Regions from separate parts of the Chitinophaga pinensis DSM 2588 genome, predicted to be linked through region 1. Evidence: riboswitches for the same ligand, from Rfam matches in the RefSeq annotation. Region 1 holds a riboswitch; each other region holds the start of a gene.
What was found. A riboswitch is a leader RNA that binds a small molecule or an ion and turns the genes downstream of it on or off. The one in region 1 is predicted to bind cobalamin.
Positions count from the first base shown of each region.

Region 2: another riboswitch for cobalamin. It lies ahead of CPIN_RS15585 (TonB-dependent siderophore receptor); the one in region 1 lies ahead of CPIN_RS19570 (DUF5074 domain-containing protein).
Region 3: another riboswitch for cobalamin. It lies ahead of CPIN_RS29945 (DUF5074 domain-containing protein); the one in region 1 lies ahead of CPIN_RS19570 (DUF5074 domain-containing protein).
Region 4: another riboswitch for cobalamin. It lies ahead of metE (5-methyltetrahydropteroyltriglutamate--homocysteine S-methyltransferase); the one in region 1 lies ahead of CPIN_RS19570 (DUF5074 domain-containing protein).

Region 1 covers NC_013132.1:4,895,285-4,899,140, forward strand. Annotated here, with positions in the region: gene CPIN_RS19565 (STN and carboxypeptidase regulatory-like domain-containing protein) at 1-1,126, opposite strand, end outside; cobalamin riboswitch at 1,195-1,405, shown strand; gene CPIN_RS19570 (DUF5074 domain-containing protein) at 1,568-2,620, shown strand; gene CPIN_RS19575 (TonB-dependent receptor) at 2,844-3,856, shown strand, end outside.
Region 2 covers NC_013132.1:3,863,102-3,866,957, reverse strand. Annotated here, with positions in the region: gene CPIN_RS15595 (helix-turn-helix domain-containing protein) at 1-611, shown strand, start outside; gene CPIN_RS15590 (class I SAM-dependent methyltransferase) at 731-1,438, opposite strand; cobalamin riboswitch at 1,546-1,738, shown strand; gene CPIN_RS15585 (TonB-dependent siderophore receptor) at 1,919-3,856, shown strand, end outside.
Region 3 covers NC_013132.1:7,650,807-7,654,662, forward strand. Annotated here, with positions in the region: gene pdxR (MocR-like pyridoxine biosynthesis transcription factor PdxR) at 1-461, shown strand, start outside; gene CPIN_RS29940 (hypothetical protein) at 818-1,576, shown strand; cobalamin riboswitch at 1,720-1,912, shown strand; gene CPIN_RS29945 (DUF5074 domain-containing protein) at 2,338-3,444, shown strand; gene CPIN_RS29950 (PKD domain-containing protein) at 3,523-3,856, shown strand, end outside.
Region 4 covers NC_013132.1:8,139,831-8,143,686, reverse strand. Annotated here, with positions in the region: gene metE (5-methyltetrahydropteroyltriglutamate--homocysteine S-methyltransferase) at 1-2,176, opposite strand, end outside; cobalamin riboswitch at 2,336-2,546, opposite strand; gene pepT (peptidase T) at 2,785-3,856, shown strand, end outside.

The sequences.
Region 1 (3,856 bases):
CCGCAAGATTAACAGCGCCGGAGATCTGTGCGCCTTTTATGGGCCCACCCGTACTATTCAGTATACCGCCGATCTGCATACCATTGCCACCACTACCGGACCGGTTGTAGACGCCGCCGATCTGTGCGCCACGGAAATCGTATTTCAGGATATTACTAACCCCGCCTACCTGTAAGCCCTTCAGTGAGTCCATAATGTGATTATGTATGCCCCCCACCTGTACGCCGCTGAAATGTCCGCCTACTATATTAAAGACGCCGGCTACCTGTACCCACTTGACAGCTTTCTGGTCAATATTGAAGATGCCGGCTATTTCGACACCACTCAGACCGGCGGTATAGCCACCTATCAGGTTCATGGAAAATTTATTTACCACCTGCGAACCCAACTTTCCATGTGTGCCTAAAGCAGGTAAGAGGGAGTATTGATAGGGTTGGCGGGTAAAGAAGTCACTCAGGTTCAAACTCTGCATCCGCTGTTTGGAAGACAGGAAGAAACGGCCAAAGAAAGTCTGTTCTACATGTGTATGTTGATTGACGTCTACTATTGATAATTGTATAGGGGCTGCGGGTTTGATAGTGGCGTTCATTTCCTGGTCATGCCCGCCAGGTACCAGCATGATGGTGTCGCGGTACAGTTCCTTGCTGACGGTCAGCATGGCCGCGGTTCTTTCCTTTTCACGGAGACGCAGCCTGAAATACCCCTGATCATCGGTTAGGGTAGAGATCAGCTGTACGCCTTCATAGACACTGGCATTCACGATAGGACGCCCGGTGGTGGCGTCTTTGATTTGTCCGCTGACTACATACCACTTCTCTTTTGAAGAGGTGCCGGGTTGTATAATGATCTGATTACCGATCTCGCGGAACTGGAAATTGCCCTGAAACAATATGTCGAGCACTTGTTTGACAGAGCGATTGCTGACATTGACCGTCACCAGGCTATCATCATGAATAAATTCCTTGACATAAGAGAAATGGAAATCCCCCTGCATACTGATATCGTCCAGTACAGCAGCCAGGGGTTTGCGGTCTGCGATGACTGAGACGGTTTTGTTAAGCAGGCTTTGGGCATAGCTGGAGTAGCTCCCGAAGAGGAATGCTACTATCAGAAATAGTTGTTTCAACAGAACAGTTTTGAATTTGCGGCAAGATACTACGTATTTTTCTTTTTGGATATTTACTGCTCATACAGTAGGTTTGTGCCGCATTTGGTTTCGCCTGAAGGCGAATTAATAGGGAATCCGGTGTAACTCCGGAGCTATCCCCGTAGCTGTAATCCTGTATCGCAATACGCGTTCGTTTTTTCCGGTATACTCTTCAAAGCCACTGTCCGCCCCAGGCGGAACGGGAAGGCCCGGGAAAAGCAGGAGAGCCAGAAGACCTGCCAGTTGCAACAGCTATATCGTGTCTTCGGGTGAAAAGCGCTGATGTTGTAATAGCCTTTAGGCTTATTTCAAGTAGTTTAAAAGTCCGCTGAAGATATGCCCCAAATAGACGGTTTGACTGCCGTTTAGTAAAAATTATTGTCCAGACTAAACTTATCTATTGTAATAAAAATTCGATGTATGTATAAAAATTTACGCCTCTGGTTATTAGGTGGTCTGTTACTAGCCGCTGCCTGTAAAACGGATGATGATGTAGTCATCCCATCAAAGTATGGCACCGGCTTTCTGATGGTAACGGAAGGTAACTATGGTACAAGAGCAGGGGATCTTAACTTCTTTGACTATGACAAGGATACGGTAATAGAATACGTCTACAGCGCTGAAAATCCCGGTAAAACATTAGGTCCGAATACCAGTACCATGGAGTTTGGTACCGTTTATAATAATAAAATATATCTTGTTGGTAAATACGGCGCTCCAATGGTCGTGCTGGATGCCAAAACATTAAAAGAAACCAATCGTATCGAGTCTTTGCCGGGCGATGATGGCCGTTCATTTGTCGGTGTGGATGAAACAAGAGGTTTGCTAAGTACCAGCACCGGCGTTTTCCCCGTAAACCTGACTAACCTTACGCTCGGCACGGCCATTCCAGGGGTAACAGGAGAAGTAACAGATATGTTCAGAAGTGGCAATCATATTTTTCTCCTGTCTGTGAACGATGGTATCGTGGTACTCAATACCAATGACTACAGTGTCGCAAAGAAACTCGGTACAGCAGTATCTGGCTTTGTACAAAGCCAGGACGGTAGCGTATGGGCGGCTTCGAAAACACAGCTGAAAAAGATCAATGCCGGTGCATTGTCTGTAGACAGCATCACCACCAATTTCCCGGTGTATTACAATGAATTTACCTACAATAGCAGCTCGATGGTAGCATCTACCACTGAAAATGCGATCTATATAATCTCCGGTAACAATAAAGTCTATAAATATCTTCCGGGACAGGCAGCATCTCTGAATACGCCATTTATCACATTGCCTTCAGGACAGTACTTCTTCGGAAAGGGTATCTGGTTTGATCGTATCAGAAATATACTGGTGCTGAACAGTAATGCGAATCTGTATGGCGCTGATATTAATAACCAGCTGTATATACATAGTGCGGCAAATGGCGCGCTGCTGCACGCAACGAGTTACAAGGGGTATTTCTTCCCGGGCATGATAATCAATTAGGAATTAGGAATTAAGAATTAAGAATTGGTTAGCCTTCCAGAAGAAAGGACGTTCCTAATATCAATATGGGCCGGCGTGGTATTCAGCTTAGAATGCACCCGAGGCGTCAATAAATGATAAATTCTTAATTCTTAATTCTTAATTCTTAATTCTTAATTCTTAATTCCTAATTCTTAATTCCTAATTCTTAACTGGGAGCTTTTGTAGTTAAAACAACATTTAATTGACTTACCGTCTTCTTATACTTCTTTCCTTTCTGCCGCTATCTCTGTTTGCACAGGATAAGGCGAAGCCGGCATCCGCAGCAGCAGTACCAAAAGATACTGCTGCTGCCCGGATGCTACAGGGCGTTACCATTTTTTCCAGTAAGAATAATTCCGTTTCTCCTGTACAGACACTGAGCGGTGTTGCGCTGGAGAAGATGAATAGCCTGTCTGTGGCTGACGCCGTACGCTTCTTTTCAGGGGTACAGCTGAAAGATTACGGTGGCTTAGGTGGACTCAAAACCCTGAACGTACGCAGTATGGGAACGAACCATGTGGGCGTATTTTATGACGGTATACAATTGGGCAACGCGCAGAACGGTACCGTGGATCTGGGGCGTTTTTCGCTGGATAATATAGAACAGATCGATCTTTATAATGCGCAGAAAGGCGCTATTCTTCAACCTGCAAAAGGATTTTCTGCAGCTTCCTCCATTTATCTGCAATCCAGGAAACCGATTTTTCATGAAGGAGAAACCACGCATGGCAAAGTAGCTATTAAGACCGGTTCGTTCGGTATGGTCAACCCCTCGGTACGACTGGAACAAAAGATCTCCAGTAACCTGTCAGCAGTTATCAGCAGTGAATGGCTGCATGGCAATGGCCGGTATAAATTCAGGTACACCAATGGTACCTATGATACGACCGCTGTCAGGGAAAATGCCGGTATAGACGCTTCCCGCGTAGAAGGGGGGCTCTACGGGCAGTTTAAAGACAGCAGTACCTGGCACGCGAAAGTTTATTATTACAATTCCACCCGCGGACTGCCTGGCGCTATTGTCAGTAATAAGTTCTATAACGGGCAACACCAGTGGGACCGCAATCTGTTTGTACAAACCTCCTACAACAAGAAATTCGGCAAGCGGTATACCATGTTGTTGAATGCCAAGTATATGTATGATTATGTACGTTATCTTGATACATCGATCATTACGGATTACGGTCCGCTCATGAACCGCTATCGCCAGCATGA
Region 2 (3,856 bases), 1.0 Mb from region 1:
GCCTGTTTTTCCATCCGGATATCATAGCGGGAAGTCATCTGGCCAAATCCATCAACAAATATGGTTTCTTCTCCTATAACATCAACGAGGCTTTACATCTGTCGGAAAAAGAACGACAGAAAATCTTACATCTCTTTGAAGAAATCCAGGATGAATTAGATACATCTATTGATGACATCAGTCAGGACCTGGTAGTCTCCTATATTGAAGTTTTACTGAACTACAGCAACCGGTATTACAAACGGCAATTCATTACAAGAAAGACCGTCAGCAGTCCGATTATAGAACAATTTGAAACACTGCTGAACACGTACTATACCGATGAAATGGGCCTGCAACATGGTATACCTACGGTGAAGTACTTTTCAGACCAACTGAACGTATCTTCCGGTTATCTGAGTGACCTGTTGCGCAACCTTACCGGACTGAACACACAACAGCATATTCATGCAAAGCTGATTGAAGCAGCTAAACAAAAACTCTCTACCACAGCGCTTACAGCGGCAGAAATCGCATATGAACTGGGATTTGAACATCCGCAGTCATTCAATAAACTCTTTAAAAGCAAGACGAACATGACGCCGCTACAGTTTCGCGAGGGACTTAAGTGAGTGAAGGTATCTGAAGATCGCTATTAATAAAAGAGGATGTCTGCCATATAGCAGACATCCTCTTTTATTGAATGATTATTGCAATACCGCCATATTAACCGGCAGTAATGATGAACAGTTTATAACTTCTCACACAAAAGGACATTATTCAGATAAAGATCCTTTCTGCGGGGCAAAATAGCCGCTAACACCATCGCATACAGGTTCATGGAACTATATACGACCAGACGGGCCAATGACCTTACAACCGGTATTTTACGGAAAACTGGTAGAATATGCTTCGCTACATAAGTAATCTTTAATTGCATAATCGTCTCTATGTTACCGCCGGTTTTATCTATCTGCAATACTTTAAAACCACTCTTTTCAAATAGGCTGCGCAATGCAAATTGCGTATAACGGGCATAATCGTTGGGTTCTTCATGCTCACAGATCGCAAACGGACAAGTGATCAGTATACGACCTCCTGATTTCATTACCCTATTGATCTCCAGCAAAATCTCTTCCAGGTTGAATACATGCTCAAATACCTCGGTACTGAACACTGCATCAAAATGCTGATCCGGGAAAGGCAGGTGTCTGCCATCATAGAAAACATCTACAGGCTCGTCATCATGCGGATGGCCTTCACTGTCATAATCCACACCGATATATTCATCCACAGAAAACAGACTCTTATAGGGTTTTGAACCACAGCCAAAATCCATTAAACGCCCTTTCAATTGAGGAATGTAAATAGTCAGCGCATTCAGGAGCGCCTTCCTTGTGAGATAGGCCGGATAGCGTATGTCCGGGTTAAAAGCGTAAGGTATTTGTCTGTCTGGCATCTGGTAAAAATAAAAATAATTTTCAATACGCAGCAGCTTACTGGAAAAAGGGAACACGCAAGGGCAAATTAAAAAAACGCTATATTTGCCCCGTTCAAGTTCTTTTTCTTTCCCCAACTTAAAAAGGTTCTGCTTAGCCGCAGATTAATAGGGAATCGTGTGTAAATCACGAACTGTCCCGCAACTGTAAGTAACACAATCAGTTGCTGCCAAAAAATATCCACTGTTCAGCCGAAGGCGGATGGGAAGGATGGTAGCAATGTTACAAGTCAGGAGACCTGCCTTTTTTATGCTGGCAATGCTTTCGTGGACTGAAGCAACGTCGAGAATGGAGGTGTATAGCCGGGGTGTAATAAACAATTACGCCCGTGGACTATTTGTGTATTTATACAAGCCTCCGGCCTTTTCTGTATAGCTGTACCCGATCGCATGGTAAAGTGCTGAAGAACATTTTTTTTATATTCTTCATCAACGCTATCAATGCAAATTTCTACAACAGGTAATGCCAGAACAGGTCATTATTACTTTTCTTTCTCTTTACAGGTTGTTTTTCTTTGTGCGCTTGTATGCATGGTGCATCCTTTTTTACAGGTGAACAAACTCCATGCACAATCGCAGACAAACGCAGCTCGTACCGGTGATTTGCGCGGACAGATCACTACAGAAACGGGGCAACCATTGGCGGATATCACCGTAAGACTACATGGCACCGGTCATGGTACAGTAACGGATACGGAGGGCCGCTTTACGTTTTCAAACATCCCTGAAGGGACATATACACTCGCAGCCAGCGGCGTAGGTTACCACACTGGTAAACACCCGGCTGTTGTCACCGGCGGACAAACAACCTCTCTCTCCTTTCAGCTGAACAGCCATACCGGCCAGCTATCGGAAGTAACAGTGAGTACCGCACAGGTATCCTCCTTTGCCGGTATTAATAAAATAGCGGTTCCTGTCAGAGACTTACCGCTGACCACCTCCGCAGTTTCTGCCCGTACACTTGAACAAAGAGGGACAGACGATCTGGGAGAAGCCATAAAAAACACGACAGGCGTACGTGCCAATACTACCTATGGCGGTTTCCAGCACTTCACTATCCGTGGTTTCAACAACTTTGTGTTACTCGTAGACGGTGTCAGAGATGAACGTCATAACATCTCTACCAGTGCCCCCAGTACGAACCTGGCTAATATTGAGCGTATTGAAGTACTGAAAGGACCCGCCTCTGTATTATTTGGGCATTCCGCACTGGGTGGTATCATTAACCTGGTACGCAAACGTCCTTCTAAGGAACAGAAAGCAGAATTCTCCGCCTCTTATGGCAGCTTTAATACCCGTCGTATGCGTGCTGGTGCAGGTGGTGCAATCAATAATAAACTCGCCTACAGAGTAGACGTCGGATTATCAGAAACAGATGGCTATCGCCAATCAGGCGTCAATACTAACAATGCTTATCTTGCCTTAGAATACACACCAACCTCGCGTGACAACTTCTATCTGAGTGTTGGCGCTAACAAAGACAAATATGATACAGATGCAGGTATTCCCGTAATGGAAGGCGGTAAGATCGCCCCGGGTATGAGCGTTGATACACGTTACAATGATCCCGCGGATTTCCTGAAGAATACCCGCTACGATTTCCAGCTGCGATATACGCATCAGTTCAACAGTAAACTCGTACTGTCTGACCAACTGTCTTACTCCTACGATAACATCGATTATCTTTCAACAGAGGAACTGACCTTCAACGAAGGAATGGACTCGCTGACACGTACCTCTCCCCTGTATTTTAATCATATCACCAAACCCCTGCAAAACCAGCTGGAGCTGACGTATACGACGCAAACAGGTAATATCGGGCATAAATTATTGTTTGGTTATTCCCTCAGCATCTTAGATCGTAAAACTTACAACGGTAATATTTCTGGTAGCGGACTTTATGCACAGATCGCGGTACAAAATCCGGTGCTGAGTCAGGGTAATATCGATTATTATCAGACACAGTACAGGGCGACAGAAGAGCAGGTACATGGCTTCTATGTACAGGAATGGCTGAAGTTATCGGATAAACTGAAAGCATTGGCGGGCCTCCGTTATGATCTCTTCAGGGGCACTTATTATACCAATAAGATAGACAGAACTCACCATGTAACAGATAAAGGCGCCAAAACAGACATCCCGTCTTCCGCATTCACGTACCGCGCAGGACTGGTATATCAGCCCATTGAAGCATTGTCCGTATACGGGTCTTACTCCACCTATTTCAAACCTTCCCGCAGGGTTGCACCTAATGGTGAAACCTTTGATCCGGAAGATGGTTACCAGGCAGAATTCGGTTCCCGGCTGGACCTGAGCAAAGCATGGTCACTCACTGGTTCGCTTTATTATATGAGAAAGAATAACCAGGTGGAGAGTCTG
Region 3 (3,856 bases), 2.8 Mb from region 1:
TCGTAGCCCCTGCATTACGCATCGGCTATCTCGTCAGCAATAATCCGGAATTGATCGAAAAAGTAGGAACACTGCGAAAGATCATCGATGTACAGGGAGATACAATCATGGAACAGGCCGTACTGCAACTGATCAAAGACGGCACTATAAAAAGGCATATCAGAAAAGCCACCCATCACTACAAAGCCAAAAGAGACTTCACTGCAGCACTGCTGGAAAAACAAATAGGTGATAAAGTGAGTTATACACTTCCTGAAGGCGGACTTGCCTTCTGGCTGACCCCGGAAAAAGATATCAACTGGACTGAGGTATTGGACAAACTAAAAGTCAAAGGCGTCAGCATCATCCCTCCCGACACTTATAGCATCGATCAACCTGTCAACGGTCTCAGACTGAGCTATGGGTCACTTTCAGAAGAACAGTTGACCGAAGGGATCACCCTACTGGGTAAGTATCTCTGATGCTGCCAGATTGACCTGATTTACGCGTCATAGGGAGATCCAGTATAGATGCGTCGTATATACGCCGTATATAAAGCATGTATATATCGTATCAAGCCTATTTTTCAGAAAATGAGGGGCATTCAGGACAATCAAACCATAACATTATAATAGTCAACACAAAACACATACACTAGCTTATAACTACGGGCCAATTTACTTCCGGAATTCCGAAACTACGAGCACAAAACACTGTCAAAGTGACGTAGTTTTCCCGAATGAGAAATACCAGGGAAACACGCTATACGTTGCATAGAAGAATAATTTACCTTGCAGTGGAAAAGATCCATTTCTGTTAACTACCCACAAACGAACTTATGAAAAGAGTATTCATCGCCATCTTATTACTGGCCACCAGTTTTGTGGCAGTACAGGCACAGGAAACAACAGCTGAACATCAGAAAGTAATTGCCGAATTTATCAGCAACGTAAAACAACAAAACAAGGAAGCACTGGCTGCTAAAGTAGCATTCCCCCTAAGAAGAGATGCACCTATCCCACCGGTAAAAACAAAGGAAGAATTCCTGGAGAGATATAACGAGATCTTTGATGAATCACTCATAAAAGCAATCGTCAATTCCAAACCAGATAAAGACTGGATAGCAATGGGATGGCGTGGCATAATGCTTGAACACGGTAAAGTATGGCTGGATGATAATGGTAAACTGATTGCAGTGAATTATCAATCCACTATTGAAAAAAGAAAACAAGCCGCACTGATCTCCAGCGATAAAAAAGAACTGGACAAATCAGTCAGAAAATATAAACGACCGGTGTACCTGCTGGAAACACAAAAGTTCCGCATCAGGATCGATAATATGGGAAAAGACCAGTATCGCTATTCTTCCTGGAAATTACAAAGCAAGATGAATGAGACGCCTGACCTCGTAATAGATGGTGGCAAAGTTGTCTTTGAAGGTACAGGTGGTAATCATTACTACGAATTCGTCAACAATGGCTACACCTACGAATGCGTATTCACCGTATTAGGCGAAAAAGAGGCTCCGCCAGCCCTTGTAAAGATCACCAAAGACGGTAAAGAACTGCTGTCGCAAAATGCCACTATCATCAGATAGCAATCAGAACTTAAAAAATTATAAAAAAAACGTCCTGCCAACAGCGGACGCTTTTTTATTCATACCACAAAACGGAACGCACATTTATTGTGACTTCTCCCATCTCCTGTATGGCTATCACCTAATTCTTAATTCTTTTCCGTACTTTCGCTCCTGCAAATGGTTGCCCGCACTCCGGGCATTAAAAGGGAATCCGGTGCAAAACCGGAGCTATCCCCGTAGCTGTAACCTGAGTATCATTTCGGTTCTCTCTTTGCCACTGTCTCGCCTCAGGCGGACGGGAAGGCCACCGGAACATCAGGGAGCCAGAAGACCTGCCCCTTGCAACTTCATTCAAGCGCTTTCGGGTGAAAGGCGAAGAGTGTAGCCTGTAAAGGTTCTATATTCTTTTCTGGTGTTTATTTACCCCCTTTGCGCATACTGCATTAGCTGTCGTGTGTGTGATGTGATTGTTATATGTATGCTCCTGTGCCACTATCTGTAGCAAACAGGCATACATATACGCCATGTTACATGTACACCGCAATTGTTGCCGTGTGTAATGTGATTGTTGATTCGTACGCCCGCCTATGCTGCTAACAACAGCTGACAGGCATACGTATGACCATATCACATACATACCGTGTGTGTAAGAGATGATTGATACGTATTCCCACCTATGCCGTTATCAACAGTAGACAGGCATACGTATGACTACATTTCAAACTCGGTCGCATCATTGAATGAAGGGTATGGATGTGCTTAATCACTCAACCCTTTATATGAAAATCAAACATTACCTGCTCGTACTCGTAGCACTACTGCCTTTACTGCACGCATGCAGAAAAGATGAAACAGAACAACTGTCCCTGCCCGCTATCGCAGCTAACAATGCCATCGCTGCTACCGGTTTCGCGAACGGCTTCTTTATCGCCAATGAAGGCTGGTACGGACACGGTTCCGGTGACCTGCACTTCTACGACTACAGTGCCGATACCCTGCGACTCAACATTTACGCAGCCGCAAACCCCGGCAAAACATTAGGTGGCGCTACCAGTACTTTACAGTTCGCCACTACGTTCAGAAACAAAATGTACATCGTTGTCAAAGCTGGCGGTCCGCTGGTTGTAACAGACGCTAACACCATGGTGGAAACAGCCCGGCTGACGACTATGCCCGACAATGACGGACACGCCTTCCTCGGACTTGACAGTACCAAAGGCTTACTCACCACCAGCGGTGGCGTATATCCGATTGCCCTCCCCGGACTCACTGCCGGCGCCAAACTGCCTGGTATCAGCAGCTATAGCGGCGATATGATCAAAGCAGGCAATTATATCTTTGTACATGCACAAACAGAAGGTATCGTCGCCTACAACGCTTCCTCACTCACAGTAGCACGTTCCTTCGGTACGGCAAACCTTTGTTTTGCACTGGGTAAAGACGGCGCAGTATATGCCGCTAACACAGACTCCCTGATCCGTATCAACTCCACTACCCTGGCACGTAGCGCCGTTAAACTGCCATTCTCCACACCATCTCCATGGGGGGCATGGCGCCATTCCGCGATTACGTCTTCTACGACAGACAGCAGCATTTTTATCGTACGTAACAATGGCTTCATGGGTGGCACCACGCTCTATCGTTACGTTATCGGTAACACCGCTTCACTGTCTACACCGTTCATTACACTGCCATCCGGACAATACTTCTACGGCGCAGGTACTGCCTACGACAAGAGTAACAATACACTCGTCGTAACCACCGTCAATGGGCCATTTACCGGTAGCGTTAACACGGTCCTCCGCTACAACGCAAGCACTGGTGCACTGATTAACTCAAATGTCTTCAATGGCTGGTACTTCCCTGCCATGCCCGTATTTCATTAACTCATAAACCCTCCGTGTTTCTTCATCACCTGATAGAAGAGACACGGAGTCATTTACCATTTAACAAAAAAGATTATCATGCGAAAAATTCTACTCGCTGCAACAGCGATTACGCTTATCATCAGCAGTTGTTCGAAAGATGAAGATGTACAACAACCGCCTGCCGAAGCGCCTAAAATCACCATTACCACTCCCGACGGCGGTTTCGCGGTGGATAACAGGAAATGGTTCAAAGTAAACCCCGCCGTAGTAAGCGATTCCGTCTCTACCACCTACACCTGGGTATTGAATAATGATACCATCAGTACAGCAAAAAATCTGCTGTATGCATTCGGTGATGCAGGCACCTTTACGCTCACCTTTACCGCAAAAAATAACGCCGGCAGCACACAGCAACAGATTACTGTAAAAG
Region 4 (3,856 bases), 3.2 Mb from region 1:
ACAACTGTATAGCCTTTTCCAGCAGTTCTGTCATTTCAGCTACGGTAGGCACGCGTGGTGAGTGAATATCATATACGCCTGGTCCGATCTCATACGGATAATGGAAAGTGGAGAATACTTCCAGCAATTCCATCTGTGAACGCGATGTTTCTATGGTGATCACATCTGCGTCCATTGCAGCAATATTGCTGATAATATCATTGAATTCTGAATAACACATGTGCGTATGTATCTGTGTGGCATCTTCCACGCCGGAAACTGATACACGGAAGGCTTTTACAGCCCAGTCCAGGTAAGATTGCCAGTCCGCCTGACGTAATGGAAGCCCTTCTCTGATAGCAGGTTCGTCCACCTGTATTACCCGGATGCCTGCCTGTTCAAGATCCACCACTTCATCCCGGATAGCCAATGCTATCTGTAATGTGGTTTCAGCACGTGGCTGATCATCTCTTACAAAAGACCATTGAAGAATGGTAACAGGGCCTGTCAGCATTCCTTTCATCGGTTTGTTTGTCAGCGATTGTGCATAACTGCTCCATTCAACTGTCATCGGTGTACTACGTTGCACATCGCCATATATCACCGGTGGTTTTACGCATCGGGAACCATAGCTCTGTACCCAGCCGTTTTTTGTGAATACAAATCCTTCCAGTTGCTCACCAAAGTATTCCACCATGTCATTACGCTCAAACTCTCCATGTACCAGTACGTCTATGCGCAGGCTTTCCTGTAACTGTACAGAATCCTGTATGGCTTTACGAATAGCTGTATCGTATCCTTCTTTTGTAATATCTCCTTTTTTCAGATCGGCGCGTAGCTTTCTGATATCTTCTGTTTGCGGAAAAGAGCCGATTGTCGTTGTAGGAAACAGCGGCAATTGCAATACTTCTTCCTGTGCTTTCTGACGGGCAGTGAATATGCTTTTACGTGCTGCATCTGCAGGCGTCAGGGCTGCCAGGCGCGCTTTAACAGCTGGTTTATGAATAATAGCAGCTGTTGCTCTTTCCTGCATGGTGTGCTGGTTTGTTTGCAGCAGCAATTCATCATGACCATTCAGAATATCTTTCAACGCGATCACTTCATACACTTTCTGTTTTGCAAAAGCCATCCAGTTTTTGATCTGTGGTGTAAGTACGGATTCGTCTGTTTCCAGTTCAAGATCATAAGGTGTATGCAGCAGTGAACAGGAAGTCGCTATGAGTACTCGTTCTCTTCCAAGGGCTGCAATCGCCTTATTAATCAGCAGGAGGGACGTATCGTAGTTGTTTTTCCATATGTTACGACCATTCACAACACCTACAGAAAGTTGTAAACCGGCAGGTAAAGCCGCCAGTAAAGTATCCAGTTGTTCCGGCGCTCTGACCAGGTCTATATGTAAAGCATCTACCGGCAACTGTGTGGTCAGGGCTGTATTATCCTGTAATCCGCCAAAGTAGGTAGTCAGCAGAAGTTTCAGTGCAGGAACTGCTTTTCTGATCTTCGCATATGCCTGCAGGAAGAGGTCCTGTTGTGCCGGTGTCAGGTCCAGTACAAGGGTAGGTTCATCTATCTGTATCCAGGTAGCGCCTGCCTGGTAAAGTGATTGTAATACTTGGATGTATACCGGTAATAGTTTATCCAGCAAGGCTGGCAGCTGTAAGGATTCCTCTTTTATTTTTCCCAGGAGCAGGAAGCTGACAGGACCTACCAATACAGGTTTGGTATGGATGCCGATCGCCTGTGCTTCTTTGAATTCTTCCAGGCATTTATTGTACAGCAGACTGAATTCCTGTGAAGCATCAAATTCAGGTACCAGGTAATGATAGTTGGTATCAAACCATTTAGTCATTTCCATGGCCGTTGCATCAAATCCGTTTTTCTGATAGCCACGTGCCATCGCGAAATACAGCTCCGGACTGCTCGGTGTAACAAGACTTTCCTTTAATGCCTGGAAACGGGCAGGTATAGCGCCGGTCATGATACACATATCAAGTATCTGATCGTAATAAGAGAAATCATTTGAAGGAATCAGGTCAATTCCTGCCTGATGTAATGTCTCCCAGTTCTGTCGGCGTAACTGTCTGGCGGTAAGCTGTAATTTTTCAAGGGAGATCTTTCCGGTCCAATAGGCTTCATTGGCCTTCTTCAATTCCCGGTTGCTACCAATACGCGGATAGCCAAGAATGTTGGTTTGCATACTTGCATGTTTTTAAAGGAGTGAAATAATAGGAGACTTACTGCAGGTATGCGATACGGGAATGAGAAGGGCAGGGACAGGCGGCAGATCGCTGACGGGATGTCAACAATAGAGTGCCGGCGCTGATAACCTGATGACTGCTCCATATTCGCGAAAGCATACATCAATCTGTCTGTGGCAAGTATCCTGGCTTGTAACAGTTATGACCGTCCTTCTCGTCTGTACGTCTGCAGACGTACCCGACAATGGACATATGCCGGCCATAACCCGGGAGGTTACTTACAGTTGCGCGTCAGCCCGTGATTTACACACGGTTCCTTTTTAATTCCTTCTTTTTTACCGGAAGAACACCGCAAACAGTTATTGAGTGGCATTTAAGTTCCACAACAATATAAGTAACCTTGTTTATTTTCTGTGCAAACTTAGTATTGTGGAACAAAATTATTATAAAGTATTTTTATTTGGTGTTTTGTTCTTATATAGATCTTCATGTAGATGATTGTACTGTTTTGGATCAGAATTGCGATTTAAACAGTGATTTTTTCTGCCGGACATAGAAAACGGGCTGTACTTATTTGCCGGAATCCGAAATTCCTTACGTTTGCAATATGTTCAATAATTATAAATACACGGTAACTGAGCGCTTTATGCGCTATGTACAGATAGATACACAATCAGATCCACTCAGCAAGACCTTTCCTTCCACAGAAAAGCAGAAAGATCTTGGCCGCCTGCTGGTCAGCGAGTTACAGGAAATGGGCATCAAAGATGCCATCATGGATGAACATGGTTATGTGTTTGCCACGATCCCCGGTAATACAGATAAACAGGTGCCTGTTATCTGTTTCTGTTCTCACATGGATACCTCCAGCGATTGTAGTGGTAAAGATGTAAAACCAATTGTTCATCGTCAGTATGACGGAGGCGATATTGCTTTGCCGGAAGAGGGTACGGTGATCAGAGCTACCGAGCATCCTTACCTGGTTTCTAAAAAAGGAGATGATATTATTACCGCCAGTGGAACTACGCTGTTAGGTGCAGATGACAAAGCAGGTGTAGCTGAAATTATGGATGCCGCACAGTTCCTGCTGGCACATCCTGAAATCAAACATGGCGATATCCGTATCCTGTTTACACCGGATGAAGAGGTAGGGCGTGGTGTGGAAAAACTGGATATGCAACGCCTGGGTGCGCAGTTTGGTTATACATTAGATGGTGGTGAACGTGGTTCACTGGAGAATGAAAGCTTTTCTGCAGATGGCGCAAAGATCACCATAAACGGTGTTAGCGTACATCCGGGTACAGCCAAGGATAAATTGGTGAGTGCCATTAAGATAGCCAGCGAAATCGTGGATGCGCTTCCGAAAGACAGTCTGTCACCCGAAACTACGGAAGACCGTCAGGGCTTTATTCACCCGGTAAGGATACACGGTATCGTAGAACATGCGGAGATCGATTTTATACTGCGTGACTTCATAACGGCTAAACTGGAAGATCATGCCGCCTTCCTGCGTAATATTATGAATACGGTGATGGCCCGTTATCCACAGGCCAGCGCCACCCTTACCGTTACACAGCAATACCGCAATATGAGAGAAGTGCTGGACCTGCATCCGGAGGTAACAGCTAATGCAGAAGAAGCCATCCGACGCGCAGGGGTAGAGCCTTTAAGGCTGATCA